Regions from separate parts of the Halocynthiibacter sp. genome, predicted to be linked through region 1. Evidence: riboswitches for the same ligand, from Rfam matches in the RefSeq annotation. Region 1 holds a riboswitch; the other holds the start of a gene.
What was found. A riboswitch is a leader RNA that binds a small molecule or an ion and turns the genes downstream of it on or off. The one in region 1 is predicted to bind cobalamin.
Positions count from the first base shown of each region.

Region 2: linked by a shared signal. The riboswitch ahead of ACPGUT_RS04785 (DUF4198 domain-containing protein) and the one ahead of ACPGUT_RS03935 (DUF1636 family protein) in region 1 are both predicted to bind cobalamin.

Region 1 covers NZ_JBMYXF010000007.1:27,439-43,336, reverse strand. The annotation lists gene ACPGUT_RS03960 (amino acid synthesis family protein) at 1-125, shown strand, start outside; gene ACPGUT_RS03955 (MarR family winged helix-turn-helix transcriptional regulator) at 207-653, shown strand; gene ACPGUT_RS03950 (propanediol utilization protein) at 799-1,599, shown strand; gene ACPGUT_RS03945 (cobyric acid synthase) at 1,602-3,050, opposite strand; gene cobO (cob(I)yrinic acid a,c-diamide adenosyltransferase) at 3,072-3,692, opposite strand; cobalamin riboswitch at 3,747-3,960, shown strand; gene ACPGUT_RS03935 (DUF1636 family protein) at 4,045-4,419, shown strand; gene cobW (cobalamin biosynthesis protein CobW) at 4,412-5,446, shown strand; gene cobN (cobaltochelatase subunit CobN) at 5,468-8,731, shown strand; gene cobG (precorrin-3B synthase) at 8,728-9,894, shown strand; gene ACPGUT_RS03915 (precorrin-8X methylmutase) at 9,891-10,526, shown strand; gene cobI (precorrin-2 C(20)-methyltransferase) at 10,530-11,258, shown strand; gene cobJ (precorrin-3B C(17)-methyltransferase) at 11,255-12,025, shown strand; gene ACPGUT_RS03900 (cobalt-precorrin-6A reductase) at 12,001-12,750, opposite strand; gene cbiT (precorrin-6Y C5,15-methyltransferase (decarboxylating) subunit CbiT) at 12,749-13,942, shown strand; gene ACPGUT_RS03890 (cobalamin biosynthesis protein) at 13,939-14,343, shown strand; gene cobM (precorrin-4 C(11)-methyltransferase) at 14,340-15,125, shown strand; gene ACPGUT_RS03880 (cobyrinate a,c-diamide synthase) at 15,129-15,898, shown strand, end outside.
Region 2 covers NZ_JBMYXF010000009.1:33,249-49,146, reverse strand. The annotation lists gene ACPGUT_RS04815 (hypothetical protein) at 1-412, shown strand, start outside; gene ACPGUT_RS04810 (Na/Pi cotransporter family protein) at 509-2,170, opposite strand; gene ACPGUT_RS04805 (hypothetical protein) at 2,439-2,930, shown strand; gene ACPGUT_RS04800 (DEAD/DEAH box helicase) at 3,056-5,167, shown strand; gene ACPGUT_RS04795 (RlmE family RNA methyltransferase) at 5,240-5,944, opposite strand; gene ACPGUT_RS04790 (Ppx/GppA phosphatase family protein) at 5,993-7,105, opposite strand; cobalamin riboswitch at 7,234-7,450, shown strand; gene ACPGUT_RS04785 (DUF4198 domain-containing protein) at 7,599-8,408, shown strand; gene cbiM (cobalt transporter CbiM) at 8,408-9,025, shown strand; gene ACPGUT_RS04775 (cobalt ABC transporter permease) at 9,027-9,611, shown strand; gene cbiQ (cobalt ECF transporter T component CbiQ) at 9,608-10,372, shown strand; gene ACPGUT_RS04765 (energy-coupling factor ABC transporter ATP-binding protein) at 10,372-11,031, shown strand; gene ACPGUT_RS04760 (aminotransferase class III-fold pyridoxal phosphate-dependent enzyme) at 11,145-14,165, shown strand; gene ACPGUT_RS04755 (ATPase) at 14,256-15,119, shown strand; gene metA (homoserine O-acetyltransferase MetA) at 15,188-15,898, shown strand, end outside.

The sequences.
Region 1 (15,898 bases):
TGAATGATTCACCTCGCAGTGGTGAAATCTTGGTTGCTGTTGCCGTGACGGACAGCGGCCGCCCATTGCCGCGCGTCGGCGGCCTGACGCATGACGATGCGGAGGGCGTCGATGGATTACGTTAATCCGCGTTTATGCGTCGTTTGACGGGGTTTTCTGCTGTGGGTTGTTGGTGTAATAACATCTGATGCAATCCCGGAGGCGTAATGAGTCAGGCAGAGATGAAAAACGAAGGCTACGATCTTGATGAGCAGATCGGATATATCCTGCGTCTGGTGACCCAACGCCATACGGCGATCTTTCAGGAACATGCACAACGTCTGTTGCCGGGTGGTCTGACGCCGACGCAGTTCTCAGCACTTCTGCGCATTCACTCTGTCGGGACCTGTTCCCAGAACCGACTGGGGCGCATGGCAGCGATGGATGTTGCCACCATTAAGGGCGTGGTGGATCGGCTAAAGCGCAAAGGGTTAGTTGATCTCGCCCCCGATCCGGATGACCGACGACGTACAAAAATCACCCTGTCCGATAGCGGAGAAGCACTGATCCCGCTACTGAAAGAAGCGGGTGCAGCAATTACCGCCGAAACCGTAAAAGAGTTGAGCGCGGATGAAGTCCAGCAGATGAAAGCATTGCTGAAGAAGCTTTTGTAAGATTGGGTCTGCTAACGGCGAAGACGCACGCGGGAAAATCAGGTGGGAATACGTCGCTTTCCGCCCTGTTTGCTACGTTGCCAGGGTACCCATTTCAGCCAGAGACGCTAAAATTGTCAGGGACGGGCAGGGTTCGCGAAATATCATGATGAAAACAGAAATCTCAGTTGCCGGACATTTCGGAGAGTTTCTTCAGGGACGGGTCGGAGATCGGGTGTTACTGGCGTCACTGCCTTGCCCTGATCTGCATGTGCGCCTTATTCTGTCGCAGAATACCCCCCTATCGGTAGAGTTCTCAGGCAATCCTGTCCTGAATGAAGCAGATGTTCTTTCGCTCACGCAATCCGTGGGGAAAACGCCAACTGGACGGCATCGTTTTACACTGAATATGCCAGCGGGCGGTGGGGCTGGGGCTTCAACGGCGGCGCGGGTTGCTGTTTTGCGGTTGCACCGGCCGGACCTGTCACCAGATCAACTGGCTAAAATCTGCCTGCGCAGCGAGGGTGCGGTTGATCCGTTGATGTTTCCGGATGCGGCTCAAATAATATGGGCGTCACGACAGGCAGAAACCGTCGCCACACGCCCGAGGTTACCAAAGGGGCGGGTGATTGGTGGTTTTTACGGGCCGCCCCGGCGCACCGATCCGGCGGATTCCGATTTTGCCGATATCTCGGATCTACTGTCTGCATGGACTGATGCGACAACATTGCAGCAGGTGGCGGAAATTAGCGCTGAATCCGCGCGTAGAAATCGAGCTTTGCGCGGACCGGTGGACGATCCGACCTTTGATCTGGCCAGAGAACTTGGCGCTATTGGTGTTGCCGTCGCGCATACTGGATCCGCTCGAGGCCTGATTTTTGATCCCGCGCAGGATGTGAATTCAAATCGTGTGTTCAATACTCTTCAGGCCGCAGGTTTTGCGGGCTGTATTGATTTCAGGTTCTGATTCTAGCGCGCACATTTCAACAGGGCATCGATGTCTAGGTTCTCTTCTAAGTGGGCTGCGAGTGCGTCAAGCGTGTCATTCACGACAGACGCATAATCCATGCCGCTTTCGACGCCAAATTTGTGCAGATAGGCTTTCCGGAATGTATCGGCTGTGAATAAGCCATGCAGATAGGTGCCCGTGATGCGCCCGCTTTCAGATATAGCCCCTTCTGGAACATTGCCGATTGTTGCAAAAGCATGATCGCGATCCGGGCCTGTGGTTTCGCCGATGTGGATCTCATATCCGGACATCACAGTGCCGGAAGGTTGATGTTTTGCCTCAACACGGGTCAGGGTTTTTTCAGGCGACATGATGGTTTTTACATTCAATAAGCCAAGGCCCTGGCTGCTGCCCGCGGGGCCTTCGATACCATGTGGATCGTCGATTTCAGTGCCAAGCATCTGATATCCACCGCAAATGCCCAGAACATGCCCACCTCGACGGACATGGGCATAAATGTCGGTGTCCCAGCCTTGATCACGCAGGAAAGCCAGATCTTGACGGGTGGACTTTGTACCGGGAATGATCACAAGATCTGTGTCCCCTGGCAGTGCTTCGCCGGCTTTCAGGATGGTCAGGCGAACACCGTCTTCCATGCCGATCGGGTCAAGGTCATCAAAGTTGGCAATCCGTGATAAGCCAAGACAGACGACATGTAATCCCTGGTCATCATCAGTTCCGCGTAGATCCAGCGCGTCCTCTGCTGGTAAAAACCCGGCCTTACCAAACCAAGGTAAAACACCAAAGCCTGGCCATCCTGTCTGATCTTTGATCAGCGCATACCCATCATCAAACAGGCGGGGATCCCCACGAAATTTGTTGATCATAAAGCCCGCGATCTGGGCCTTGTCCACGTCATCCAGTACGGCCTGCGTGCCGATCATTTGGGCAATGACGCCACCCCGGTCAATATCACCGGCTAGGACAACGGGCACATCTGCGGCACAGGCAAAGCCCATGTTTGCGATATCGTTTTTGCGCAGATTGACTTCAGCGGGGGAACCCGCCCCTTCAACAATCACGAGATCACATTCGGATTTCAAACGCTCAAAACTGTCCAGTACTGCCTGCATTAAATCGGGTTTTAAGCGGGCATAGTCACGGGCCTTGCAAGTGGTTAGGTGCTTGCCGTTTACGATCACAGCCGCACCTTGATCGCTTTCTGGTTTCAGTAAAATCGGGTTCATGTCCACATGGGGCAGCACGCCACAGGCCAGCGCTTGCAAGGCTTGGGCACGACCAATTTCACCATTGCCATCCGCAACCACGGCAGCATTATTTGACATGTTTTGTGGTTTGAACGGGCGGACGTTCAGCCCGCGTTTCACCGCAGCCCGGCAAAGGCCTGCGACCAACATGGATTTCCCTACATTGGAACCAGTGCCCTGGATCATCAGTGCCTTTGTCATGCGAAATCCGTCCGTATTGAATTAAAATTCAACGCCTTTTTGTGCTTTGATGCCGGACCGGAAGGGATGTTTAATCTGTCCCATCTCGGTTGCCAGATCCGCAATTTCAAGTAGCGGTTCTTTGGCGTTCCGGCCGGTCAAAACCACATGGGTCATCTCGGGTTTTTCATCGCGTAGGAAGGCGACAACATCTTCAACGTCGATGTAATCGTAGCGCATTGCGATGTTGATTTCATCTAACAGCACCATGGAGATTTCAGGGTCCAAGATCAGTTCTTTCGCCTTGTCCCAAGCGCGCTTGGCTGCAGCAATATCACGTTCCTTGTCCTGGGTTTCCCAGGTAAACCCTTCGCCCATAGTGTGGAATTGGCAGATTTCAGAAAAATTCCCTTCAATCAGCATACGTTCCCCGGTCTGGGTATTGCCTTTGATAAACTGAACAACTGCGCAGGGCATTTCATGGGCAATATGACGGAAAATCATACCAAATCCGGCGGAAGATTTCCCCTTGCCGGGGCCGGTATTGACGATGATCAGGCCTTTTTCACCATCTTTTGTTGCCATGATTTTATCACGTGCGGCTTTCTTTTTTGCCATTTTGGCGGAATGACGTGCGGCTTCTTCTGGGGTGACGTCGGTCATGGTCGGATACGCCTCTCGGATGTCGGTTTCGCAACTTGCTGCGAAGGGGTTTTTCCCGTACATGGGGATTCTGGTTTCTGTAGTAATACAGACGAAGAGGGAATACGACAGGCGCAAGCGACATTTGATTGCGCCCAAGCGAAGCCGCCCCCGCGACCGTGATCGGATCAGGGTAATTTCCACTGGCAATCTTGCCGGGAAGGATCTTATCCGCCGGGCCCAGCCCGAAGCCGTAAGCCGGGAGACCTGCCAGAAGAATGCAACGGCGATCGGGGCGTATCGCAATCTGCAAGGATCTGATCCTTACAGCACAGCCCCTATGCGCCAGAAAGGTCGGGAAAGGGCTTGGATAATGACTGTAAATGCAACGCTTTATGTGTGCACGACATGCCGGGCTGGACTGGAGATCCCTGAGGATGGTGAACGTCCCGGCGAAGCTATGCTTAATGCACTGAATGATATTGGCGCCCCAGACGGGGTTGATATCAAAGGTGTGAAATGCCTGTCCGCCTGCAGCAATGGCGCGGCGATTGCTTTGGCGCAGGATGGCAAGTGGACCTATGTTTATGGCAATCTGAACAAGGAAGAACACTTGCAAGATATTATCGACGGTGCCGCTGCCTATGCCGCAACAGACGATGGCATCATTCCATGGCGTCAGCGTTCCGCGACCTTCAAGAAACACACACTTTCCCGTATTCCAGCCTTAGGATCGAACCATGACTAATCTGCGTAAAATCCCCGTTACCGTGATCACAGGTTTCCTTGGGTCCGGTAAAACGACCCTTGTACATCACCTGATCCGCAATGCGGGCAGCACCCGCCTGGCTGTTGTGGTGAATGAATTTGGCACACTTGGCATTGATGGTGAAATCCTGAAAGGCTGCGCGGACGATAACTGCCCTGCGGAAAACATCGTTGAACTTGCTAATGGTTGCATTTGTTGCACCGTGGCGGATGATTTCATTCCGACCATCGAAGGCTTGATGGCGCTTGACACTCCTCCGGATCATATCCTGATCGAAACCTCTGGTCTGGCCTTGCCAAAGCCGCTGTTGCTGGCATTCAACTGGCCCGCGATCAAATCCAAAATTACCGTTGATGGTGTGATTGCAGTTGCCGACGCCGAAGCTGTTGCAGACGGCCGGTTCGCACCCGATGTTGCAGCAGTGGATGCGCAACGTGAAGCAGATGAAGGCCTGGATCACGAAACACCTTTGTCGGAAGTGTTTGAAGATCAGATTTCTTGTGCGGATCTTGTGTTGCTGTCCAAAGCTGACTTGGCCACGGCTGAACAGATGGCAAAAGCAAAAGAGATCATCGCAGCGGAAACCCCGCGCAAGGTGCCAATGCTGCCTGTTACCGATGGTAAAATTGACCCGAAAGTAATCTTGGGTCTTGAAGCGGGGGCCGAAGATGATTTGGAAGCACGCCCATCCCATCACGATGGCCATCATGATCATGAACATGATGATTTTGAATCCATCATCATCGACATTCCTGAAATTGAATCCCCCGAAGCGATCACAGCACAAATCGAAACTTTGGCACGTGAACAAAATATTCTGCGTGTCAAAGGCTATGCGGCGGTCAAAGGCAAGCCAATGCGTTTACTGGTGCAGGCGGTTTCTGCCCGTGTGCGTACACAGTATGACCAACCATGGGGTGTGAACCCACGCGAAGGTCAGATGGTTGTGATTGCCGAACATGATGACATCAACGAGGCCGCGATCCGCGCGGTATTTGGGGCTTAACACCCGCCGGAGGGCCTGCACATGCACGTCGTATTTCGCGACAGCCAAGGTTTGGAAGATGACACTCCGCAGGATCTGAAACAGGATCCTGCGGAACTTGTCGTGCTGTCATTCTCAGACAGTGATCTTGGCGCATTTAAAGCGGGTTGGCAGCAGGCGAAAGAACAGGGCGCGGAACTGCCATCGTTGCGATTGGCAAATCTGGTGGCGCTGAAACACCCGCTGTCCGTTGACACCTATGTCGAACAGACACTGAGCGGGGCAAAAGCTGTGCTTGTGCGTTTGATTGGTGGGCAGCAATATTGGGCATACGGCATGTCGCAATTGCAGGATTTGGCGCGGCGCCAAGGCATTGCTCTAGCGGTATTGCCGGCTGACGGGCGTGAAGATACGCAGCTTGACGCACTGTCCACTTTGCCCGTCGCAACGTTGCGACGTTTGGGGCGTCTTTGCGACGAAGGTGGTGCCGTCGCTGCGCGCGCTGCCCTGGCCCAGCTTGCCTTGTCCGCTGGTCTTTATGCATCCCCGGTTCCCGGTCGTAAAACCATGCCGCAATTTGGTGTCTACGATCCTGACCATGGCGTGATTGATGTTCCGGAAATCAATGACAAGCCACTGGTATGGGTCAGCTTCTATCGCAGCTATCTGACCTCGGCGGACACGGCCCCGGTGGACGATCTGATCCGGTCATTTCGGGCAAAGGGCTTTGCGGCATACGGGGTGTTCGCGCCTTCCCTGAAGCACCCGGCAGCGACTGAAAACCTGCCTACATTATTACAAGATCATCCGCCAGCGTTGATCATCAATGCGACAGCCTTTTCCGCCCGTCAACAGGATGGCAGCGCGTCGGTTCTGGATGCGCCCGGCGTGCCCGTATTCCAGGTTTCCCTGTCCACCGCTCGCCGCCGTGATTGGCTAGAAGCCGAACGTGGCCTGTCTCCGGCTGACCTTGCGATGCATGTGGTTCTGCCAGAGGTCGACGGACGATTGTTGGCGGGTGTGATCAGCTTTAAAGCGCCAGAGGGACGTGATCCAGACCTGCAATATAGCCGCTTTGTGCATACGACAGATGCGGATCTGTTAGAAGCTGCTGTTGCAACAATCCTCGGGCATTATCGCCTGAAAATCACTGCGAATATGGATAAGAACCTCGCGATTGTCCTTTCAACCTATCCGGGGAAGTCCTGGCAAATGGCCCATGCGGTGGGGCTGGATGCGCTGGCTTCAACACAGGGTGTTTTGCAGGCATTGGCGGATAGCGGCTACAGTGTCGAAAATGAGTTTGCTCCGGATGATCTGCTGGAAGGGGCTTTGTCCTTTCCGCTGAGTGATTATCAGGCAGCCTTGCAGTCGCTACCCACGCCCCTTCAGGAAAAACTGCAGGAGGCCTGGGGTGACCCTGAAACTGATCCTAGCGTGCGCGAAGATGCTTTCCATTTCCAGGCGTTGCAACTTGATCGGGCAACCGTTGCATTGCAGCCGGAACGCGGTGAACGCACGACGCGCGAAGATGATTACCACGACCTGTCTCGTGTGCCGCGTCATGGCTATGTGGCGTTTTATCTCTGGCTTCAGGCGCGTCAGACCGATGCAATTGTGCATATGGGCGCTCATGGCACGTTGGAATGGCTGCCGGGTAAGTCCGTGGCTTTGTCTGGCGATTGCTGGCCGGATGCACTGGTGGGCAATACACCGGTTTTCTATCCGTTCATCGTCAATGATCCGGGCGAAGCTGCGCAGGCCAAACGTCGGATTGGTGGCGTGACACTGGGGCATATGCCCCCGCCAATGGCGCAGTCGGAAACTCCACAGAACCTGATCCGCCTGGAACAGCTTTTGGATGAATATTCTACGGCTGAAGGGCTGGACCCGGCGCGCCGCACCCGTCTGATTGATACTATTGTGGATGAGGCGCATTCTTCTGGTGTGGCGTCTGACCTTGGTCTCGCTGCGGATGCGTCTGCCGCAGAAGCCATGACGCGGATTGACCGTTTTGTCTGTGACATCAAGGAAAGCCAATATGGCGACGGGTTGCATGTTTACGGGGCAGGGGATCACGGCGCGGAAGAAATCGCAGGTCTGATCAAAGGCCTCTCTGGTGTTCGCATTGATGCAGGCCCTTCAGGTTCACCCTATCGTGGCCGTCAGGATATTCGCCCAACCGGGCGTAATTTGTTCACGACCGATCCGCGTTCTGTGCCCACCCGTGCCGGACATGCGCAGGGCGTAAAAATGGCGGAAGAGCTTGTACGTCGCCATTTGCAAGAAGAAGGCGATTATCCCCGTGGGCTGGTCGTGGATCTTTGGGGGTCCGCCACCATGCGCACCGCCGGTGAAGAATTTGCCATGGCTTTGCATCTTGCGGGTATTTCGCCGCAATGGGATGAGGGTTCTGAACGTGTTTCTGGCTTTGTGATCGAACCTTTGGCGATGTTAGGGCGTCCGCGGATCGATGTGACTTTGCGGGTGTCTGGCCTGTTTCGTGACATCTTTCCTGGCCTTGCAGGGATGTTTGAGCAGGCTGTGAAGGCCTTGGCGGCACGCGATGAAGCGGCCGATTTCAACCCATATCTTGCTGCCGAAAACGAAACCACGCCGCGCGTTTTTGGCCCGAAGCCTGGGTCATATGGCTTGGAAATGGGGCAATATCTGGATGATTACACCGATGAGGCCCGTCAGATGGCGGGCGAAGCTTGGCTAAAGGCGTCGGAATGGGCGATTGCGCAGGATGGCTCTGTCACGCAAAACCGTGCCGCGCTAGAAGCGCAATTGAACAATGTGGATGCTTTCGTGCATGTGCAGGATTTGGCGGAAACCGATGTTCTTCTGGCCCCTGATTATGTTGGGCATGAAGCCGGTGTTTATGCCGCGTTGAAATCGCTGGGTAAGGATGCCCCCGCACTTTATCATCTCGATAGTACCCGTATGGATGATCCGCGCGCACGCACTTTGACTGAAGAAATTGCGCGTGTTGTGCGTGCCCGCGCCGCCAACCCGAACTGGGCGGATGGTATGATGCGGCATGGTTTTCGGGGCGGGGCGGAAATTGCGGCAACTCTGGATCAGATGGCTGCGTTTCAGCACCTGTCAGACACGGTGCCAGGCCATCTGTTCGATCAATACTTTGATGCGACGCTGGGCCGGGAAGAGGTGCTGGCATTTCTACAGGAACATAACCCCGAAGCATTCCAGGCGATGAAAGATCGTTTCAATGCTTTGCTGGAAGCAGGTCTGTGGAAATCCCGCCGTAACTCGATTTATGCGGATCTGGAGGCTTTATCATGAGCGCAACTGATCCTATCATTCAGGGCTGGTGCCCGGGGGCTTTGCGCCCGATGATGTCTGGCGACGGATTGGTCGTGCGCGTGCGTGCTGTTGTCGGTCAGCTGAACGCCGATCAAATGGCGAAAATTGCAGGTCTGTCTGATCAATATGGCAATGGTATTCTGGATGTAACACAGCGGGCAAACCTGCAGATCCGTGGTGTTGATGCAAAAAATCATCCGACGTTAATTGACGCTTTGCGCACCCTTGGGGTGATCGATGCGGATATCGCCATCGAAACCAAACGCAATATTGTAATTACGCCTTTTGGTGGCGATGCTCCGCGTGATCTAGCACGTGATTTGACCGAAGCCTTGCCACGTTTTCCTGAACTGCCCGGCAAATTTGGCTTTGCGATTGATATCGGGCCAGATGCTGTCCTGGGCGATGTTTCTGCTGATATCCGGGTTGAATCGAACACAGCAGGTCAGATGATATTGCGCGCTGATGGTTGTGACACGGCCGCGCTGACATCTCGTGATACTGTGATTGACGATATGATCCTGCTGGCCGAATGGTTTGCCGATCATGGCATCACAGACGGGCGTGGCCGGATGCGCAAGCTTTTGAAGCGCCAGCCAGATATTCTGCCAGAACAGTTCCGTGGGACAGAAACGCCACGTGTACAAATAACGCCCCCCAAGGCGGGTCCCATAGACGACGGCACATTGATTGCTTGTGCTTATGGTCAGATCACAGCAAGTGATCTGCGCCTTCTGTCTGTATCACTGACCGGCATCACGATGACGCCTTGGCGTGCATTTTTTGTGCCTGGTCAGAACCTGACTTTGCCGGTTTCTTGTGAGGGGTTGATCATCGATCCGAATGATCCCCGTCTGCGTATTGCGGCCTGTCCGGGTGCACCGAAATGCCCTCAGGCGTTGGGTGAAACCCGTGCGCTGGCAGACCGGCTTGCGCAACATATCCCGATTGGAAAACATCTGCACATCACGGGATGTGCCAAAGCTTGTGCTGCGTCCGGACAGTATGATGCGACATTGATTGCCACAGATGCGGGGTTCGACCTGCATCACTTTTCTGACACAAGCCCATCGGCAAGGGGCCTGCGCCCCACAGCCCTTGCCACTGATCCGACATTGATCTTCGAAGGACACCCCAAATGACCGAGTTCCACACCTATGAAACCAACGGCCAGGCCATCTATGATGAAAGCTTTGCCACAATTCGCCGGGAAGCAAACCTAACCCGTTTTACCAAAGACGAAGAAGTGGTTGCCGTGCGGATGATCCACGCTGCGGGCATGGTCGGCCTGGAAGAACATGTTGTTTTCTCAGACGGAATGGCAAAGGCCGCGCGCGCTGCACTTGCCAATGGCGCGCCAATTCTTTGCGATGCTTACATGGTATCTGAAGGGATCACCCGCCCGCGTCTTGCTGCCAACAATGAGGTCATCTGCACCCTTCGTGATGAACGTGTGCCGGGCATGGCGAAAGAAATGGGCAACACCCGTTCGGCTGCCGCGCTTGAGTTGTGGCGCGACAAACTGGAAGGTTCTGTTGTCGCGATTGGCAACGCGCCGACCGCCTTGTTTCATCTGCTGAATATGCTGAAAGACCCGACTTGCCCACGCCCAGCTGCGATCATCGGTTGCCCGGTTGGCTTTGTTGGCGCCATGGAAAGCAAAGATGCGTTGATGCAAGATTTGCCCGTGCCCTCCATGATTGTCAAAGGCCGCTTGGGCGGTTCTGCGATCACGGTTGCCGCCGTTAATGCCCTTGCCAGCTGGAAAGAATAAACCATGGGTAAACTGATTTGTGCAGGCCTTGGGCCAGGTGATCCGGATTTGATGAGCGTCAAAGCCCATCGCGCCGTGACCACTGCCAAACACATCGCATTCTTTCGCAAGAAAAACCGTCATGGCATGGCTCGTCGGATCGTCGATGGATTGCTGCGTGAAGATGCGGTGGAATACGCGATGGAATACCCGGTTACTACGGAAATTCCTCTGTCTGATCCTGGCTATAACGCGAGCCTGGCCCCGTTTTATGACGACTGGGCAGAACGCCTATTGGCCCTGTCAAAAGAACAGCCAAACGAAGATATCGTTGTGCTTTGCGAAGGGGATCCGTTCTTTTATGGCTCTTTCATGCATCTCTATACCCGCCTGCGTGATCGCATGGAAATTGACGTGATCCCGGCCATCACTGGCATGTCCGGCTGTTGGAACCAGACAGGCGAGCCGATCACCTGGGGCGATGATGTGATGACGGTTCTGATGGGCACCCTGACTGAGGATGACCTGACGCAACGCATGGAATGTTCAGATGCGATTGTTGTGATGAAGACCGGTCAGAACATTCCCAAGATCCGTCGCGCCCTGCAACGTGCAGGTAAATATGAGGACGCCTGGATCGTGAAACGTGGCACCATGCCTGATCAGGAAATCCACAAACTTTGCGAATTGGATTGCGATGAGAACCCATATTTTGCGATTATTCTCGTGCATGGACAGGGGCGCAGACCATGAATAAAGGCAGTGTCATCATTGTGGGCCTTGGGCCTGGGAATGAAAACCTAATTACCCCCGAAGCGCAGACTGCGATTGATCAGGCCACCGATGTGGTGGGCTATATTCCCTATGTGAAACGCATTGCGCCACGCGATGGGTTGACGTTGCATGCCTCTGACAATCGCGTCGAAATTGACCGATCCATTCACGCGCTTGAAATGGCGGTCGAGGGCAAGCAGGTTGTTGTGGTGTCTTCCGGTGATCCGGGTGTTTTCGCCATGGCATCGGCGGTTTTTGAGGCGCTTGAAGAGGGGATCAAGGATCATCCGGAATGGGCGTCTCTTGATATTCAAGTTGTGCCTGGAATTACTGCGATGTTGGCAGCTTCTGCGGCTTGTGGCGCGCCTCTGGGGCATGACTTTTGCGCGATCAATCTGTCGGACAATCTGAAACCTTTTGCCCTGGTGGAACACCGTTTGCGTCACGCGGCGCGCGGCGATTTCGCAATGGGCTTTTACAATCCGCGATCCAAATCCCGCCCTACGCAATTTGGCCAGGTTCTTGACATTCTACGCGAGGAACTGACTCCTGACCATCTCATCATTTTTGCCCGCGCGGTGTCGACGGATGAGCAGGTGATCAACATTCAACGTCTTGGGGACGCAACGCCGGATATGGCGGATATGCGCACGGTGGTTCTGGTCGGAAATTCTGGAACCCATGTGATTGAAGGCACGGTGATTGTGAACACGCCGCGATCTCAGAAAGACTGGGCTGCATCCTGATGAAGCCAGGCCAGAACATCCTGTTGCGATTGCATAATCTGGCGCCCCATAAGGGGTGGGCGGTCCATCACGATCACCCGAAGGCCCAGATCTCGTGCGGCGTCCAGCTTGGCACGTGCGCCGATGCCACCCGCATTTTTGGTGACGATCACATCAATATGGTGGCGTTTCAAAAGCGCCAGATCTCCGGCCAGATCAAACGGTCCTGCTGCGATTTCGACGGTGTGGCTGGGCAGGGGAATGATGCTTTCGGGCGGGTCGACCAGGCGCAAAAGGTAATGGTGTTGCGGCGCAGTGGCGAACAGATCAATGTTCTGTTTTCCAATAGCCAGAAACACCCGTTGCGCGGTTTCGCCAAGGGCTTTCAGAACGCCAGGATAATCTGCAACATGTTGCCAGTTATCGCCGGTCTTAGCTGCCCATGGCGCGCGCTCAAAACTGATCAGGGGCGTTCTGGTTTGCGCCACAGCCAGCAGTGCATTCTGCGACATTTGCGCGGCGAATGGATGGGTTGCATCCACAATATGCGTGATTTTTTCAGCATGGATGTATGCGACAAGACCAGCCACGCCACCAAAGCCCCCCACGCGGGTTGGCAGGGGTTGACTGCGCGGCGCATTGGTGCGCCCGGCGTAGGAAAATATAGCATTTGTTCCACAATCTGCCAGATGGCGCGCAAGGTGCGAAGCCTCTGTTGTACCGCCCAAGATAAGGATTTTCTGCATGTCTGACTTTGGCAAAACCACACCCTGGCTGACGATTATTGGTTGCGGCGAAGATGGCCCCGCTGGCCTGACAGATGCAAGCCGAAAAGCGATTGCAGATGCAAAACATATCATCGGGGCACCCCGTCATCTTGAGGTTCTTGATCTGTTGGGGGATCCGTTCCCAGTACCGTTTTCCATTGCCCCCGTGATTGCAAAGCGGGGCGAGGCAACTGTCATGCTGACTTCGGGTGATCCGTTCTGGTTTGGGGCCGGTGGTTCGATTGCCGCGCAGCTTGATCCATCGGAATACATCTGTCATTCCGCCCCTTCCGTCTTTTCCATGATCGCCGCGCGTATGGGGTGGCGGCTTGAAGAAACGCTCTGCATGGGGCTGCATGCAAAATCCTTTTCCCGCTTGCTGCCCTTGGCGTCAGATGGGGTACAGATCATTGCAACTCTGCGCGATGGGGCGGCTATTTCTGACCTTGGTGCATATCTGACAGAAAGCGGTTTTCGGGACAGTGTTGTTACTTGTTTTCAATCTCTTGGGGGCTATCAGGAACAGTGCATCAAACGGAAGGCAAGTGAGCTATCTCAGGTCGATTTGCATCACCCTGTGGCTGTGGCGATTGACTGTATCGGGCGTGGGATCAGCCGGGCGTCTGGCCTTGCTGATGAATTATTCGCAACGGATGGGCAGATTACGAAACGTCCGGTGCGTGCCCTAACACTGTCCGCCTTGGCCCCATGTCCGAACGAGATATTCTGGGATATTGGTGCCGGGTCTGGTTCCATCACGGTTGAAATGCTTCTGGCGGCACCTGGAAGCCGTGGTTTCGCGCTGGAAACCCGCGCAGATCGCATCGAAAACATCCGTAAAAATGCGGATCACTTTGGCATTGGTCACCGAGTTGAGGTGATTAACGCCCATGCGCCTGCGGGGCTGGATGATCTGCCCGCGCCGGATGCGATTTTCATTGGTGGCGGGTTGAATGCGGAGTTGTTTGATGCTCTTTGGGCGAAGATGCCTGATGGTGCGCGCCTTGTGGCCAATACGGTGACGCTTGAAAGCGAAGCCTTGATCACGCAATTGGCAGGAAAATTGGGTGGTGAGTTGATGCGTTTTGATTTTGCGCAAGCCGCACCTTTGGGCCGTATGCGTGGCTGGCAAGCGGCGCGTCCTGTTGTGCAGTGGAGGGTCGTGAAATGAGCGACCAGATCACCATTCTTGGCATGGGCTTTAAATCCGATGCGACTTACAGCGCGCTGGAAACTGCGGCGCGCGGCCTTTGCGATGTTAACGGGGTTTCACCCGATGTGATTGTCACACTGGTGGCCAAGGCCAAATACCCACCCTTCATGCGTCTGGCAGAAAATTTAGACGCCCGTATTCGTACTGTCACCCCTGATGATATTCGCGGCATCACGACCCCAACCCAATCGGCGCGCATTCAGGCGCTGTTTGGAACGGGTTCCGTCGCAGAAGCTGTCGCATTGGCGGCATTTGAAGACGCAACGCTGCATGCGGAACGACAGCTTTCCACCGACAACGCCACACAATCCACGGCCACCGCCGCGTTGGCTCTGGCCCCACGAGAGAAAAATACATGACCGTTCACTTTATTGGCGCAGGCCCTGGTGCCGCTGATCTGCTGACCCTACGGGGGCGTGATATTCTGGCGTCTTGTCAGACCTGCCTTTATGCGGGATCGCTGATCCCGGATGAAATTCTTAGCCATTGCCCCGAAGGCGTGGAACTGATCAACACTGCCCCAATTGATCTGGATAAGATCATCGAGCATATCAAAGAGGCCCATGCGAAAGGCCATGATGTGGCGCGTCTGCATTCGGGCGATCTGTCCGTCTGGTCTGCCATGGGGGAACAGCTGCGCCGCCTGAAAGCCGAAAATATCCCGTTCAGCGTGACGCCGGGCGTGCCATCTTTCACGGCTGCTGCTGCCGCGCTTGGTGCCGAACTGACGCTGCCGGAACTGGTGCAATCGGTTGTGCTGACGCGAACGTCTGGTCGTGCGACCTCTATGCCAGAAAGCGAAGCGCTTGAAAACTTCGGTCGTACCGGCGCAACCCTGTGTATTCACTTGTCGATTCATGTTCTGGATCAGGTGGTACGCGAACTGACGCCGCATTATGGTGCGGATTGCCCGGTCGCCGTTGTTTGGCGCGCCAGCTGGCCGGATCAGAAAATCATCCAAGGCACGCTTGAAACAATCGAAGGTCTGATGCCCGCCGAGGTCACACGCACCGCCCTGATCATGGTTGGTCGTTCCCTTGGGGCGGATGACTTCACCGAAAGTCGCCTTTATGCTGATGATTATGACCGCCGTTTCCGCCCCCGTGGCACTGAACCCCGTTTCCCTGAGACAAAGGACTAAACCATGTTGCCCAAAGGCCTTCTGATCTCTGCCCCTGCGTCGGGCACTGGAAAAACCACCCTGACCCTTGGTCTGCTTTATGCGCTGCGTCAGCAAGGCGTGAAAGTGCAGCCCTATAAATGTGGGCCGGATTACATTGATCCGGCGTTTCATACCGCCGCCACAGGTTTACCAAGCTTTAACCTTGATAGTTGGTCGATGCCGGATGCGATGTTGAACCATCATGTGACGCGCGGTGAAGGCGCTGATCTGATGATCGCCGAAGGGTCTATGGGCTTGTATGATGGCGTTGCCACGGATGGTGCATCTGGCAACGGGGCCAGTGCCGATATTGCGGCGCGTAATGGTTGGCCTGTTGTGCTGGTCATTAATGTGTCCGGTCAGGCGCAATCTGCTGCCGCCACCGCCATGGGGTTCCGCGCCATGCGCCCGGATATGCCCTTTGCGGGTGTCATCCTGAATCAGGTCGCAAGCCCACGTCATGAACGTCTGATCCGTGTTGGCATGGAAGCCGCCGGGATCAAAGTGTTCGGTGCTTTGCCACGCAAAGGTGCGGTTGAATTGCCCGAACGCCATCTTGGCCTTGTGCAGGCCGAAGAACAGGAAACCCTGCATAAGATCCTCGAAGATTTGGCTGTGTTTATCCGGGAACATATTGATCTCGAATCTCTGCAGGCGGCGGCTGGCGAAACCACATTGCCTGAAGGCGGCACACATGTGATCAAGCCCCCCGCGCAGCATATCGCGCTGGCCCGGGACGAAGCGTTTTCCTT
Region 2 (15,898 bases), on a different contig from region 1:
CCCAGAAAGCCTGACACATACTATTGACGGAACCGTTCCCCGGAATGAGTGCGCCGATAGCAATCTGTCAAAATCGTTAGTTTTTGAAAACCTTTCATCCGTCTTGGATGGACTCGCCGATCTATGCGCGGTTATTCAATCAGAAATCGGCGAGACTGTATCGGAAATCTCTGTTTGCCCAGATTCCCTTATCTCTCACCTACAAAACATTGATCGATTACAACAAAACCTCGAAGATCTAAGTACGTTTCATGCCGTTTTTGCAACGCTGACGCAAGATGAAACCTTGGCCTTTCATGAACAGGATGCACTTGAAAAATATATGGTTCTTTCGAGTCTAAAATCACGGCTTTTTCCAGCAAAACAGGAAGAAACCGAAATAAAACAATCCGGTGCGTTCGATTTATTTTGATACAATCGACTGCAGCAACAGATATGTCACACAAAGAAAATCAGTGCTCTGACTACAACACATCTTCAGTCAATAACCTTTCACACTCTAGCGGGATTACAGATTTTCAATAAGGCGTGTTTCAAGAAGCTGACCGTTTTTATACAAAATGGGATAGGCAACCGCTGAGATATGACTATTGAATTCCCGTAAAGCGCGCAAAGTTTCCAGATGAACATCGGAACTGTCAAAACTTTCTTGGGTTCCGTTTTGCAGCCTCTTCAGATGCTTTTTTCGGCTTTCCCGTTCCATACGTTTGATTTCTGTTTTTTCAAGGCTCAGCAAACGGGCGCTTTCCAGGTCATCCGAAATCAACACATTGGAAGCCAACTTCAGGTTTGCCAGAATGTCTTCATGCAAACGGGTAAGTTCAAGAAAACCACTTTTTGAAAAGGTAATTTTCTTTTTCGCGGTTGTTTCAGCCAGTTGCATCAGTCTTTGGGCGACCACATCACCGGCGGTTTCAAGGCGAATAGCATATTCCAGCATGTGCCGCGCGGTCTTAGAATTCTCCTTTCCAAACTCATTCTCTGGGATAGCGGCAACAAATTTACGGATGCCTGACAATGCAGCATCGGCTTCGGCATCCATATTTCGGACCATCTTTATTTGTGCACGATCACCGGTTTCATACAATGCAACAACCGGCCGGAACATCGCATCCACGGTGTCCAACATACGCAACAATTCCCGCTTCAATCCCGCAAGTGCCTGATTTGGTGAGGAAAGGTCCGCCGCATCCAGTGCTAATACCGGACGTTGCAAAGTTTCAAAGCCCTGATTTACATCATTTTCAGAAAACAGTTGAACCAGCGGGCCTTCGAGCATCTTACAAAATGGCAAAGCCAGGATTAAAAGCGACGCATTAAAGGCCAGATGTGCGTTCACCAACATCTGCCCCCCCTCGGGGCTTGTTACAGCACCAGATCGCAACAAGGCATTCACAACAAATAGGGTAAATACGGCCCAGGCTCCGCGCAAAAACAAGTTAGCCCAGGGCAAGCGCCGCGCAACAGCGGACATATCGCGCGTCAGCCAAACCGGGATAAATGCACTGCCGAAATTGGCCCCCAACATCAAAGACAAACCTGCGGCAAACGGGATTGCAGCGATATCGACCAGGGTAACGCACATCAAAATGGCAGCGACAGATGAGTGCATAACAAAGGCCAACGCAGCGCCAACAAGAAATGCGGTAATGTAATCGCGAGCCAAATATCCTGCGACTGCCGGCAAAAACGAACTGTCTCGGATCGGATCCATGGCTTCGCGCAGAAAACGTAGTGAAATCAAGATAAAGGCAACACCCATCAGGATGCGGCCAAACTGCCGGGCCTTGCGGTTTTCCGTCTTCACGAAAAGCCAGCCCCCGATGGCCAGAAGCAACGGTACAAGCCAATCCAGCCGAAAAGACAAGATCTGAATAACAAGCGCAGAGCCCAGATCGCCCCCCAAAACAATCGCTAGACCTGTTGCGAAACTCAGCACACCGCTGGCGGCAAACCCTGCGGTCAACAAGGCCACTGCAGCAGAGCTTTGTAAAACGACAGCCAGCACCAGACCTGCGGAACTGGCCTTTAGCACATTGTTTTGCGCAGTCATAAGTCTTTGAAATGATGCACCGTAACTGCGTTCAATCCCCGTACGCACCATACGTACAGCGAACAACAGCAACATAGTTGCCCCTGCCAAAGAAATCAGAAAACTTATAATTGCCATGCTCTTACCCGCGCTTTTTTATGTGACTTACCATCAAACTCAGCGACGTTACCTTGGTTGCTAAATTACCGCCCCCTGAAGGCGAAATCGACACATCTAGCCATAAAACACCCATTTTGTGTCGGAAAACCAGAGAGAAATCCAAAAACAGCATGTTTTTCAATAAAAACGAAACCGTCACATGGACAGCTCCCCCGCGATGACTATATCTGAAAATTATGATCAGAGTTCCCCTATTGCGGCGAAACACAGCCCCTGAAAGACACAAATGCCCGAACAACTGAGTTCTCCAGCACCAACATATGCCCGTATCAGCATGACTGCACCAATCAGCCGTAAATTGCTGGAACATAATGTCCTTATGACAATTCGGTTGAACGAAGTTTTTGGCGAAATGATCGCCCACCAGACCAACTTCCGGGATGGCGACAGCGTTTTCACACGTTTTTCAACCCTTCATCGGCAGGGCCATGATGCCATTATTCTGGATGCGACCCTTGAGATCACGAAATCACAGCTGCCCAAAGGTTTTCTGGACGATCTGCAGCGCACTGATATTCTGTTTGGCCAACTTCTGATGAATTACGACATTCAGGTAAATATGTCTGAACGCACAACTTACTATACTGCCTGCGCCGAAACCGGAAAGACACGCTGGGGGCGACAACTCAGAATGCTGCACGCCGAAAATGGCAACACATTGGCAACGATCAATGAATTACTGGTCCCCGAAGACATGCTGAAACGCATAATCCCCTAAATTTCCACCTTTTGTCAGTCAAACAATAGGTTTTTAGACTTTTTCTGAAAATTTCGCTATGCTTAGCGGGAAAAAGCCTGTAGATGCCGCCTCTGGCCTCACTACCACACATATGGATGATCCCCTTGAACCCTTCGCTTTCGAAAGCGCTTGCTGCGCGCGGTTATGAAACTCTGACACCTGTTCAGCAAGCCGTCAGCAACCCTGACCTCGCAGGACGCGACCTTCTTGTATCGGCTCAAACCGGATCAGGTAAAACGGTCGGCTTTGGCATTGCTATTGCATCTACTTTGCTAGGCGAAGAAGAAAGCTTTGATCGTGCTGGGGCTCCTCTCGCTTTGATTATTGCCCCCACCCGCGAACTTGCCATGCAGGTGAAACGCGAACTGTCTTGGCTTTACGGCACCGCCGGTGTGCACATTGCATCCTGTGTTGGTGGCATGGACAGCCGCGATGAACGCCGTGCACTGGCCCGGGGCGCCCATATTGCTGTGGCAACACCTGGCCGCCTGCGTGACCACATTCAACGCGGCGCCATCGATCTATCTGACATCCGCGCGGTTGTAATGGATGAAGCCGATGAGATGCTTGATCTTGGCTTTCGTGAAGATCTCGAATTCATTCTCGAAGCATGCCCCGAAGATCGCCAGACACTGATGTTCTCGGCAACGGTTCCTGCGGCCATTGCCAAGCTTGCGAAAAACTTTCAGCAGGATGCGGAACGCATCATCACCAAAGCTGAAAATAAGCAGCATTCCGACATTGAATATCACGCAGTAGAGGTTCACCCAGCCGACAGCGAAAGCGCGATTATAAACCTGTTGCGCCTGCATGAATCCCCCAATGCGATCGTGTTCTGTAACACACGTATTATGGTGTCGCGCATGACATCACGTTTGTCGAACCGTGGGCTTTCTGTTGTGGCTTTGTCCGGTGAGTTGACACAATCCGAACGTACAAACGCCTTGCAGGCTATGCGCGATGGTCGTGCCCGTGTCTGTGTCGCAACCGACGTTGCCGCGCGCGGGATTGATCTTCCAAACCTTGATCTGGTGATCCATGCAGAACTGCCAACCGGTTCTGAAACCCTTCTGCACCGCTCTGGTCGTACAGGTCGGGCTGGTCGCAAAGGTATTTCCGCACTGATCGTACCGGGTAAGATGCGTCGTAAAGCGGAAAACTTGCTGAAATGGGCAAAGCTGACCGCCAAATGGGTGGCTGCACCAACCGCAGACGAAGTTCGTGCGGCTGACAGCGAACGCCTGACCAATGATCCGTTGTGGTCTGATGTGCCGACTGACGCTGAAAAACTGCAAGCCGCTGCTTTGATCGAAAACCATACTTCAGAAGCCTTGGCTTTGGCCGTTTTGCGCATGTACGCATCAAAGCATTCCGCGCCAGAAGAAATTCGAAAAGTCACAGCAGAAGCCCCACGCGAACGCAAGCCCTTTGGCCCAAGCCGCTGGTTCTCACTGGAATTGCCAAAGAATGAACGTGCCGAAGTACGCCGCATTCTGCCAATGCTTTGCAAGGCTGGCGACGTGTCTCGTGATGATTTCGGCGCTATCCGCCTGATGGGCCCCCTCGCCTATGTCGAGATTTCTGAAGGCTCGGTTGATGGTTTCGTCAAAGCCGTTGGCCCGGACATGATCGTAGAAGATGGTGCACAACTGACTCTTCTGGATGTGGTTCCGGAAGAGGTGTTGAACGCCAAAAAACCTGAACGTAAGGGTGGCGGCAAGTTTGGTGACAAACGTGGCGGCGGCAAATTCGGTGGCAAGCGTGACGGCGGCCGTGATGGTGGCAAACCATGGGAAAAACGTGATCGTGACGATGGCCCCCGTGATCGCAAACCACGTGCTAAAAAAACATGGGATGACGCTCCGAAAGAGCGCAGCTATGATGACAAACCACGTGGCGAAAAACCCGCACGTCCGGCACGTGATGATTGGAATGACGGCGGCGAGAGCAAGAAAAAGCCAAAAGCACGCCCGGGCAAACACGGCCACAAGCCTGCAAAATCCGGCGCAAAACCCGCGCACAGCGGCGCAGGTGATGCGGGAAAATCTTTCCGTAAACCCCGCCCCGAAGACAGCCGTCCTGAAGGCGTAGTAAAAGAGCGCAAGCCACGGCATAAAAAGGGCCCACCCCCACCTGCAGGCAAAGCCAACAGCAAGAAGAACAAAGCCCGTGCGGCTGACACAGGTGGCAATGCCAAACCACGTCGCAAAGACTGATCTTCAGATTTAGAGACACGAAAAAGCCGGCGAAATTCGCCGGCTTTTTTCATTTCAGTCATCGCGATGAAATCAACCGCGAAACCCCGTGGCAATTACAAATTTCTCGGAACTGTCCGCCCGGCTTGACGGTGGTTTCATATGGGCTACGTTTTTGAATTTTTGCTTCAACAGTTTCTGTAAATCGCCTTCCGCGCCCCCGGCCAGAACTTTTGCAACAAAGGTTCCGCCTTCTTCAAGCACATCAAACGCAAAATAAGCCGCAGTTTCGCACAGCGCCATAATGCGCAGGTGGTCCGTTTGTTTGTGGCCAGATGACGAAGCCGCCATATCAGACATCACCACATCGGCCTTGCCACCAAGCCATGTTTTGACCTTTTCATCGGCATCATCTTCCATGAAATCAAGAACATGGATCTCAGCACCAGGAATAGGTTCAACTTCCTGCAAATCCACACCAAGGATCGTGCCAACTTTCTTGCCCGATTTTTCACCCAGTGCATTAATGCGCGGAACAGACACTTGGCACCAGCCCCCAGGCGCACAGCCCAAGTCCACCACCCGCGCACCCGGCACAAGAAAGCGGTATTTTTCGTCCAGTTCCAAGATCTTAAACGCCGCGCGACCGCGATAGCCTTCGACCTGAGCGCGCTTGACGTAAGGATCGTTCAACTGACGTTCCAGCCAGAGCTTGGAAGACAACTTCCGCCCGCGCGCAGTTTTCACCTTAACCGTTAGGTCGCGATAACCACGTCCGCTTTTGATACTTTTAACCATTTCTGATCCTTTCCGTCGCGCAAACACGCAAAGGCCCTCATGCCTGTTTCAGCCCTGCGCGTCAAGCAATCGTCCATCTTCCGACATCAATGCATACAACAGGCCTTCCCGTAATCCACGGTCGGCAACTGACAAACGGTTGGTCGGCCAGACACGCATTAACGCCTGCAGGATAGCAGATCCCGACATAATTAATGCCGCCCTATCGCGTCCAATCCGGGGGTCACGACGACGGCCACCAGGCCCAAGCTGAAGATAGCCGTGAATAACACGATCAATTTCATCTGAATTCATTTCCAGGCCATCCACCATATTCCGATCATAGCGCGTCAGGCCAAGATGTGACGCAGCAACGGTTGTAATCGTTCCGGACGTGCCAACAATCTGAAAACCATCACGCTGATGCAGGCGGTCATAGGGGGTAAAACTTTGCAGCTTTTCTTCGAAAAACCACGACATCAGGGCAAACCGGCCTTCATCATCCTCAACATCGTCAAACTGATCCCGCAATGTCGCAACACCAAGGGGCACTGAGATCCAGTCGATGACCTTTTCCCCGTAACGCGAAGACGATTGGCGTTTCAGACCTTTTTGCACAGCCAAAATAGCGTTGGAACGATCTGCAGCGGCGGTTTCCGACAGATCGATCCAGACCAGTTCGGTTGAGCCTCCGCCGATATCAACCACAAGCAATTGATCCGTTTTCTGATGAACAAGGGGGGCGCAACTTATCACTGCCAGGCGCGCTTCTTCTTCCGGGGGGATGATTTCCAGATTCAGACCGGTTTCACGTTTCACAAGACGGATAAAATCACGGGAATTCCTGGCGCGCCGACAGGCTTCGGTTGCCACCAGTCGCATTCTGCGCACATCATGTTGTCGCAATTTTCGCTGACAAATACGCAAAGCCTGTATCGTTCGATTGATCGAAGACCGCGACAGGCGGCCCGTTGCTTCCAACCCGGTGCCCAATTGGACGGCCTTAGAAAAGCTGTCCACAACTTTAAACTGACTGCCCTCAGGTCGGGCAACCAGCATTCGACACGAATTTGTGCCAAGATCTAACGCCGCATAAAGCGGTTTCTGACCTCGGTTTTTGGGCGCGGGAGTCTCAACCGCTGTGGGAAACGCGCCCGCACCTCTGGGACGCCTGGGCGACATACCGCCCTCCATTTCAAGTTACCCTAAGAGTAATCCGAAGCCCCGCCCCACACAAGGGCCGTCTGTGTGCGGCATTAAAAAATTCAGATGCAGATAATTTGGAATTGACAGCCCCCGGCCCTTACTGCCAGAACGGCGTCATCTGAGGTTCTTTGTGCGGCCAAGCCAGCAAAGAGACAACAGGGAACACGGTGAGGACGACCCACTTCGGGGCCGATTCCGTGGCTGCCCCCGCAACTGTAAGCGGAGAGCAGAGCCAACAAAGCCACTGGGGCACAGCCCTGGGAAGGCAGGTTCTGTGATCAATCCGTAAGCCAGGATACCTGACCCAGACGACCCGGGAAACCGGGTGTTTCCACCGGATGCCGGGGTGAGCATCCAGCATGGGTTCGTCTGTTAAGGGGGTCCGCCCCACCAAAACAAAACGAAACCTCGCTGATATCCCCGTCGTTCCTTTTGCATTGCCACATGCGTGGCCGTCCTGAGGCGACTTATGAAACTGAAGACTTTTTTTGCTGCCAGCTGTGCAGCGCTGACACTGACCACCCAGCCCGCAGCGGCGCATTTCCAGCTGATCTATGCGGATCAGACCCAGATTGAACGCCCCGGTGATGTACCGGTTAAGCTGATTTTCTGGCACCCGATGTCCGCAGGTCACGTGATGGATATGGGTATGCCGCAGGAATTTTTCATGCAGCATCGCGGCGAACGTATCGATCTGAGCAAAAGCCTAACTGAATCCACGTTCACCGGCCCAGATAACACGGGCGTTTCCTTTGATGGCATTGTGCCTGTGAAACGCTCTGGTGACTATGTGATCGTTGTAGATCCCGCCCCTTACTATGAGGAAAGCGAAGACATCTACATCCGCCAAATCACCAAATCCTATATGAACCGCAACGAGCTGCCGACCGACTGGGATGCAAATCTAGGGCTAGAAGCTGAAATTATTCCGCTGAACAAACCTGGAAATCTGATTGCCGGTTCGACCTTCTCTGGCCGGGTTATGGCAAACGGTGAACCTGTCGCAGGTGCCGAGATCGAGATCGAATATATGGCAGCTGAACCCGACATGGCGACAGGCACGGCAGGTGAAATGACAATCACCCCGCCCCCTGGTGGCGCGATTGTGGCCGTTACGGATGAAGACGGTGAATTCACATTTGGGGTGCCAACCGCGGGTCACTGGGTTTTTGCCGCCTTGGGGGTGGTTGAAGGTGCAGAACATGAAGGTAAAGAGCTTTCTATTGATGCGGTGATCTGGGTGCGCGCCTGGGACATCAATGCAGCCGAGGCCAACTGATGCATATCGTTGATGGTGCCCTTGCAACCCCGGTGCTTGTCGCCGGAGCTGTGGCAACGGCCGGTGGCCTTGCCATCGGGCTGCGCCAACTGACCACCGAACGCATCCCCACTGCAGGGGTGCTGTCTGCGGGGTTCTTTGTCGCGTCTCTGATCCATGTGCCAATTGGCATCAGTTCCGTTCACCTCATCATGAACGGCATTGCTGGGCTGATCTTGGGCTGGGCGGCTTTTCCGGCTTTGTTTGTCGGATTGTTGCTACAGGCCGTGACCTTTGGCTTTGGGGGCATCACCGTTTTGGGGGTGAACGCCGTCAACATTGCACTGCCCGCGGTTCTTGCTGGTATCGCTGTGCGCCCCTTCATCCGCCGTGGCGGACGCAAGAATGCACTGCTTTGGGGGGCTGTCTGTGGCGCACTGGCCATTGCCATGACCACCATCATGGTTGCCATGTCCCTTGCACTGTCAGGCGAAGAATTCAACGAAGCCGCTTATCTTGTGTTTGTCAGCCACATTCCGGTGATGATCATTGAGGGCGCATTGTCCGCCGCCGCCGCCTGGATGATTGTGCAGGTCAAACCCGAACTATTTGGCATCAGCCAACATCATGAGGTGTAAGATGCGTTATCTTCTCTTGTCCGCATTTATTCTGTCTGCAAGCCCAGCTTTTGCCCATAAAATCATTGCCGATGTTTTCCCTGCAGGAAATTCCGTAGAAGGCGAGATCGGCTTTTCAAGCGGCGATATGGCTGTTGGGTTTCGTGTGGATGTGTTTGACATCAATGGAAATAAAGTTGGCGAAAGCACAACCGATGAAGATGGTTTTTTCACTTGGACACCGGAAGGTGCCCTGCCCGCTGGTCCATTGAAATTCCTGTCTGATCTGGGTGCAGGACATGTGGCAGAAATGATCCTGCCAGCAGCAGATGTCCCGGGTGGTTCAGTGAACTCACCTACCACAGCAGGTGCTGTTGCGGTTAATCTGGAAGCCTCGACTGCAACCGCAATGGATGACACGGCCCTCAGCACAATTGTCGCGTCAGCCGTTCGAAATGAATTGCGTCCGATCCGGCGTGAACTGACGCAGATCCGCGAACGCAACCGTTTCAGCACGATACTGGGTGGCATTGGCATCATTTGTGGATTGTTTGGCGCCTTTTTCTATGTCTCCGCCCGTCGCCAACTGAAGGACACCTCAAAATGACCTATGTCCTGCCTGCTACGACCACCGCACCGGATGTTCCGCCATTAAAACGGCTGGACCCCCGCCTGCGCATTGTAGCAGCAGTGACATTTGCAATCGCAACCGTGGCCCTTCAATCGCTGTTGCTGTTGTGCATTGCGCTACTGGCCGCGATAGCCTTGATGCTGGCGGCGAAACTTCCGCCGGTGCAAACCATAAAGCGGGTCATTGCGATGGATACCTTCATCATCGCAATGATCTTTTTTCTGCCCTTCACCATGGACGGCACGCCGATGTTCTCAGTGTTTGGCTTTGCCGCCAGTTACGAAGGTTTGATCCGCGCTGTCGAAATTGCCCTCACGGCAAATGCCATTGTCATGGCCATGCTCGCGCTTGTCGGTTCCATGGAGGAAGTCACTTTCGGACAGGCCCTATATGCGCTGAAAACGCCGGCCAAACTTGTGCATCTGCTGCTGTTTACCGTGCGCTATATCGAAGTTCTGCGCCAAGAATATCAACGTCTGCGTCAGGCTATGAAATGTCGTGGGTTTCGGCCCGGCACCAACGGCCACACCTATCGCAGTTTTGGTTATCTCATTGGCATGATGCTGATCCGTGCACTGGAACGTTCCGAACGCATCATGGATGCCATGAAATGTCGCGGCTTTACAGGCAGCCTTCCCATGACCCAACGCTTTCACTTTCAGGCTTCTGATCTGGCGTTTCCCTGCATTTTCACCTTATTCCTCACGGCCCTAATCGTTAAAGAATACGTCCTATAATGCTGTTTAAACTTGATAATATTCATCACACATGGCCGCGCCGTGGTGCAATCCTGAACGGTGCGGGGTTTCAGTTGAACACCGGAGACCGCCTTGCCATCACCGGCCATAATGGCGCGGGTAAATCCACCCTTCTGAAAATTATGCTTGGATTAATCATTCCCGATCAGGGAGCAGTCGAAGCCTTCGGCAGCCCTCGGACATGTGAAGCGGATTTTCACGAAGTTCGTCGTCGTGCGGGCCTTGTATTTCAAGATCCAGACGATCAGCTGTTCTGCCCAACAGTCGCTGATGACATCGCATTTGGTCCATTGAATCTTGGGAAATCCCGGGATGAGGCACTGGTCATCGTAGATCGCCTGCTGTCAGATCTGGACCTGATGTATCTACGCGACGCAATTACGCATCGCCTGTCGGGCGGAGAGAAGCGTCTTGTTACACTGGCCTGCGTTCTGGCGATGGACCCCGAGGTTCTGATCCTGGATGAACCGACCAATGCCCTGGATGAAGAAAACGAAGCCCGCCTGACTGAAATCCTGCGGGCCCTTCCCCAATCCATCGTATTGGTCAGCCATGACAAGTGTTTTCGGTCTAAGATCGCCAATCGTAGCCTGCGCCTGAAAGAAGGCCAACTTCACGAAGAAGTCCTTGCAAACTGACATCTGTCCAGCCTGACCATCCCTCAGTTATAAACAAGTAAACCGCATGCAATCGCCCCTCGACATGCGATTTTCTCAGGCTAATCTGTGCGAAAGACGTACAGGGGGATTCCATGGTTTTACACTGGCAAAAAGCGCTTGATCATCACTGGGGCATTGATGCGACTCTCAGTGGCCTTGATGGAGAATATGACCTGAACTTTAAGGCTGACAGCGGCCATGTTCTCAAGGTCATGCGACCGGGATGTGATGCCGCTTTCATCGACATGCAGACCGGTGCAATTGATGCCGCACGAAAAGCAGACACAACCTTACCGCTGCCAGATGTCATCCCCACAAAGTCTGGCGCATTGTTCACAGAGATCACAGATGAGACCGGTGAGATCCGTCTGTGCTGGGTTCTGTCCCTTGTCGCCGGTCGCCCCTGGGCTGATTTCCTGCCCCATACGGATACTCTGATCCATGGCTTGGGTGCACAGAATGCACAGCTAACCCTGGCATTGTCCGGTTTTGAACATTCTGAACTGCACCGTGATTTCAAATGGGATCTAATGAAAGCTGCCTGGGTCAAAAATGATCTACAGGTCATTGAAAATGTTTCACGACGTAGATTGATATCTGAAATCTGCAGCGGGTTTGATGCGGCGTTCCCAGTGCTTCAAACCTTGCCTAAATCCGCCATTCACAACGACCTGAACGACTACAATATTCTTGTGTCAGGCAACCTGACAACCTCCCCGCATATTTCTGGTCTGATCGACTTTGGCGACATGTGTGCAGGCCCGCGCATTGTGGATCTGGCGATCACCGCCGCCTATGTTGTACTTGGGGATGTGGATGCAGAAAAAGCGCTGGTTTCACTTATACAGGGCTATCATTCTGTCAGTCCCTTAACCCCACAAGAGATCGACCTGCTCTGGCCTCTTCTGAAGATGCGCCTGGCCGTTTCCGTGGTGAATTCCACCCTGATGGCCGTTGAAAACCCAGATGACCCTTATGTCACCATCTCTCAGGCCCCTGCTTGGGCGTTCCTTGAAAATCATGGTGTTAACGAAGGTCTGATCAACGCGCGCCTGCGTGCCGCCTGTAACTTGCCGGTGGTGGATGGCGCAGATCGCGTCATGACCTGGCTGGCATCGGAACGCGGCAATTTCGCCTCTGTTATGGGCGACGATCTGAAAGATGCGCCAATTGGTTCCCTGTCTGTCGAAGCCTGCACCACACCGCAAAATCCGTTCGACATGCCCATTTCTGAGGCGGCCTATGTGGGTCGCGAATATGAAGAAGATGATGGTGCTGGCAGCTATAAAACATGGCTTGGCAATTATAATGAACCACGCCTTGTGTATACCGATCACGCCTTCCGCAAAGGCCCCTTTAAAGCCAGTGATCGTCGCACCGTGCATCTGGCGATTGATGCCTTTGCACCGGCCGGTCGCAAACTTCTGGCCCCCTATGATGGAGAGGTTTTCTGTGCTGAATATCGCGCGGGACACCTAGATTATGGCGGCGTTATCATCCTGAAACACGAAACGCCGGATGGAGACAATTTCTACACGCTTTATGGCCACCTGAACCCGGAGTTCCTAGATCGGTTAAACATAGGTGACAAAGTGGCAAAGGGTGATGCGTTCTGTGAACTTGGTGATCCTACACAAAACGGTGGTTGGGCCCCACATGTGCATTTCCAGTTGGCGCTGTCTACGGATGGTATGGGCGAAGACTGGCCCGGCGTTGGTGACCCGGATGAGATGTTCCTTTGGGAACGTCTCTGCCCGAACCCCGCCATGCTGATGAACCTTGATGACGATTACGCGCGTTGGGAACCCACGGACAAATCACAGGTTCAGGCGGATCGTGAGGCATATTTTGGCAAGAACTTGAAACTGTCATACAGCAATCCGGCGATGCTGGTGCGTGGTTGGAAACACCACATGTTTGATGAATGGGGTCGCCCTTATCTGGACGCCTATAACAACGTGCCACATGTTGGTCACGCCCACCCCCGTATTCAGGCGGTGGCTGCGGATCAGCTAAAGCGGATGAACTCCAACACCCGTTATTTGCATCCGGCCCAGGTCGCCTTTGCAGAAAAGATCCGTTCAAAACTGCCGGATCCACTGAATGTTTGTTTCTTCGTCAATTCAGGCACAGAGGCAAATGAACTGGCCCTGCGCCTATCGCGTGCGGCCTCTGGTGCAAAAGGCATGGTCACCCCCAACCACGGCTATCACGGCAACACCACCGGTGCGATTGATATTTCTGCTTACAAGTTCAACGCAAAAGGCGGCGTTGGGCAGGCTGATTGGGTTGAACTGGTGGACGTCGCGGATGATTACAAAGGCAGCTATAAGCGCGATGATCCACAAGCCGCACAGAAATACGCAAATCTGATCGATGACGCGATCATAAGCCTGCAGGAAAAAGGCCATGGTGTGGCTGGTTTCATTGCTGAAACCTTCCCGTCAGTCGGTGGTCAGATCATTCCGCCGAAAGGCTATCTACCTGCGGTTTATGATAAAATCCGTGCGGCTGGTGGTATTTGTATTGCCGATGAGGTTCAAACAGGTCTCGGGCGCCTTGGCGACTATTATTTCGCGTTTGAACATCAAGGCGCGGTGCCTGATATTGTGGTCCTTGGCAAACCTATTGGCAATGGTCACCCGCTTGGCGTGGTCATCACCACCCGTGAAATTGCCGATAAATTCGCTGAAGGGCCTGAATATTTTTCCACCTTTGGGGGATCCACACTGTCTTGCCGTATGGGTAAAGAAGTGCTTGATATCGTTGACGACGAAGGCTTGCAGGAAAACGCACAGGCGCGTGGCGGTGAACTCATGACAGGCCTTGAAAGCCTTATGTCAAAACATGAAGTCATCGGTGACATTCGTGGTATGGGGCTGTTTATTGGCGTCGAACTGGTCACAGATCGCGATACAAAAGAACCTGCAACAGATGCCGCATCCTATGTGATTAACCGTCTGCGCGAACATCGCATCCTGACCGGGCGTGAAGGGCCAAATGACAACATCTTGAAAATCCGACCGCCTCTGACAATTGATGCCGAAGACATCGATATGTTGATCGGCGTGATGGATAAAGTTTTGAACGAAGTTACCTGTCTGATGCGATGAAACAGTTGGCTGACGGAATGCCGTCAGCCAACCGTGTTGACGCCTGCATCCCTGCCCGCTACGAACGGGAAAAGACGAAAAGAGGCTTCCATGCTGTATACATCAGGCAAAGACTGGCTGAACGCTAAAACCAAGCAGGTCATGCTGTTTGCTATGTCTGGCCTTGGGAAAACTTATACCTCTGACATGTTGCGGCAATCCGGCGATTGGTTCCATTATTCAGTCGATTACCGCATCGGCACACGATACATGGGCGAACATATCGTCGATAACTTTAAACGCGAAGCGATGAAAACACCGTTTCTGGCCGAACTTCTGCGTTCTGATTCAATCTATATCGCCTCAAATATCACCTTTGAAAATCTTACGCCTTTGTCGACTTATCTGGGCAAACCGGGCAATCCAGATCAAGGTGGAATAGCATTCGCCGAATACCTGAAACGCCAGCAACAGCATCGCACAGCGGAAATCGCATCCCTTATGGATACGGCGCATTTCATCGAACGTGCCCAGGCGCTTTATGGATACAGTCATTTCATCGGCGACAGTGGCGGCTCTATTTGCGAAGTGGTCGATCCTGAAGACCCAAATGACCCGGTGCTAAAAAGCCTATCTGATAACCTATTGATGGTCTGGATCGAAGGATCTGATGATCACACAGAGGAACTGATCCGCCGCTTTGATAAGGCGCCGAAACCCATGTATTACCACCCCAAAATCTTAGAAGATTCCTGGAGTGAATATCTGAATGAAAACAACATTCAGGAAGATGGTGTTAATCCAAATAAGTTCATCCGCTGGGCCTATCGTCGGGCTGTGGAACATCGCCAGCCTCAGTATCGTGCAATAGCCCAAAACTGGGGTGTGACCGTGCAGGCGGATGATGTTGCGAAGATCCGTAACGAAGATGATTTCAACCAACTGATCGCACAGGCAATAGACGCGCGAATGTGATGGGGCTGCGACTTGTTCGTAACGCCCCCTTATCATATTTACCCTATATACATGTCTGAGGTCACAAAATGCCTATCAAAATTCCGTCCAGCCTGCCCGCCTTCAAAGTTCTTTCTGAAGAAGGTGTTATGGTCATGGGCGAAGGACGCGCCGCCAACCAAGATATCCGCCCGCTTCGCATCGCTTTGCTGAACCTGATGCCGAAAAAAATTCAGACCGAAAATCAATTTGCCCGGCTGATTGGCGCAACGCCTTTACAGATTGACCTGCATTTGATCCGTATGTCTGAACATCAAACTCGTAATACGGCCGCAGAACATATGGAAGAATTTTACCGTCCCTTTAACGAAGTCAAAGATCAGAAATTTGATGGGCTGATCATCACCGGCGCACCGATCGAACACCTTCCGTTCAACAATGTGACTTACTGGAAAGAATTGACCGAAGTATTTGAATGGACACAAACAAATGTTCATTCAACCTTCGGCGTTTGCTGGGGTGGCATGGCGATGATCAATTATTTCCATGGCGTGCAGAAACATAAGCTGGAACACAAAGCGTTCGGTTGTTTCAAGCATCACAACCTTGATTGTACCTCGCCCTATCTGCGCGGATTTTCAGATGAATGTGTGGTGCCCGTCAGCCGTTGGACTGAAATGCATCAGGCCGAGATTGATCAGGCAAAAGGTTTAAAAACACTGCTGTCATCAGACAAATCTGGGCCGTGTCTGGTCGAAGACCCTGGCCACCGCGCCCTATATATCTTCAATCATTTCGAA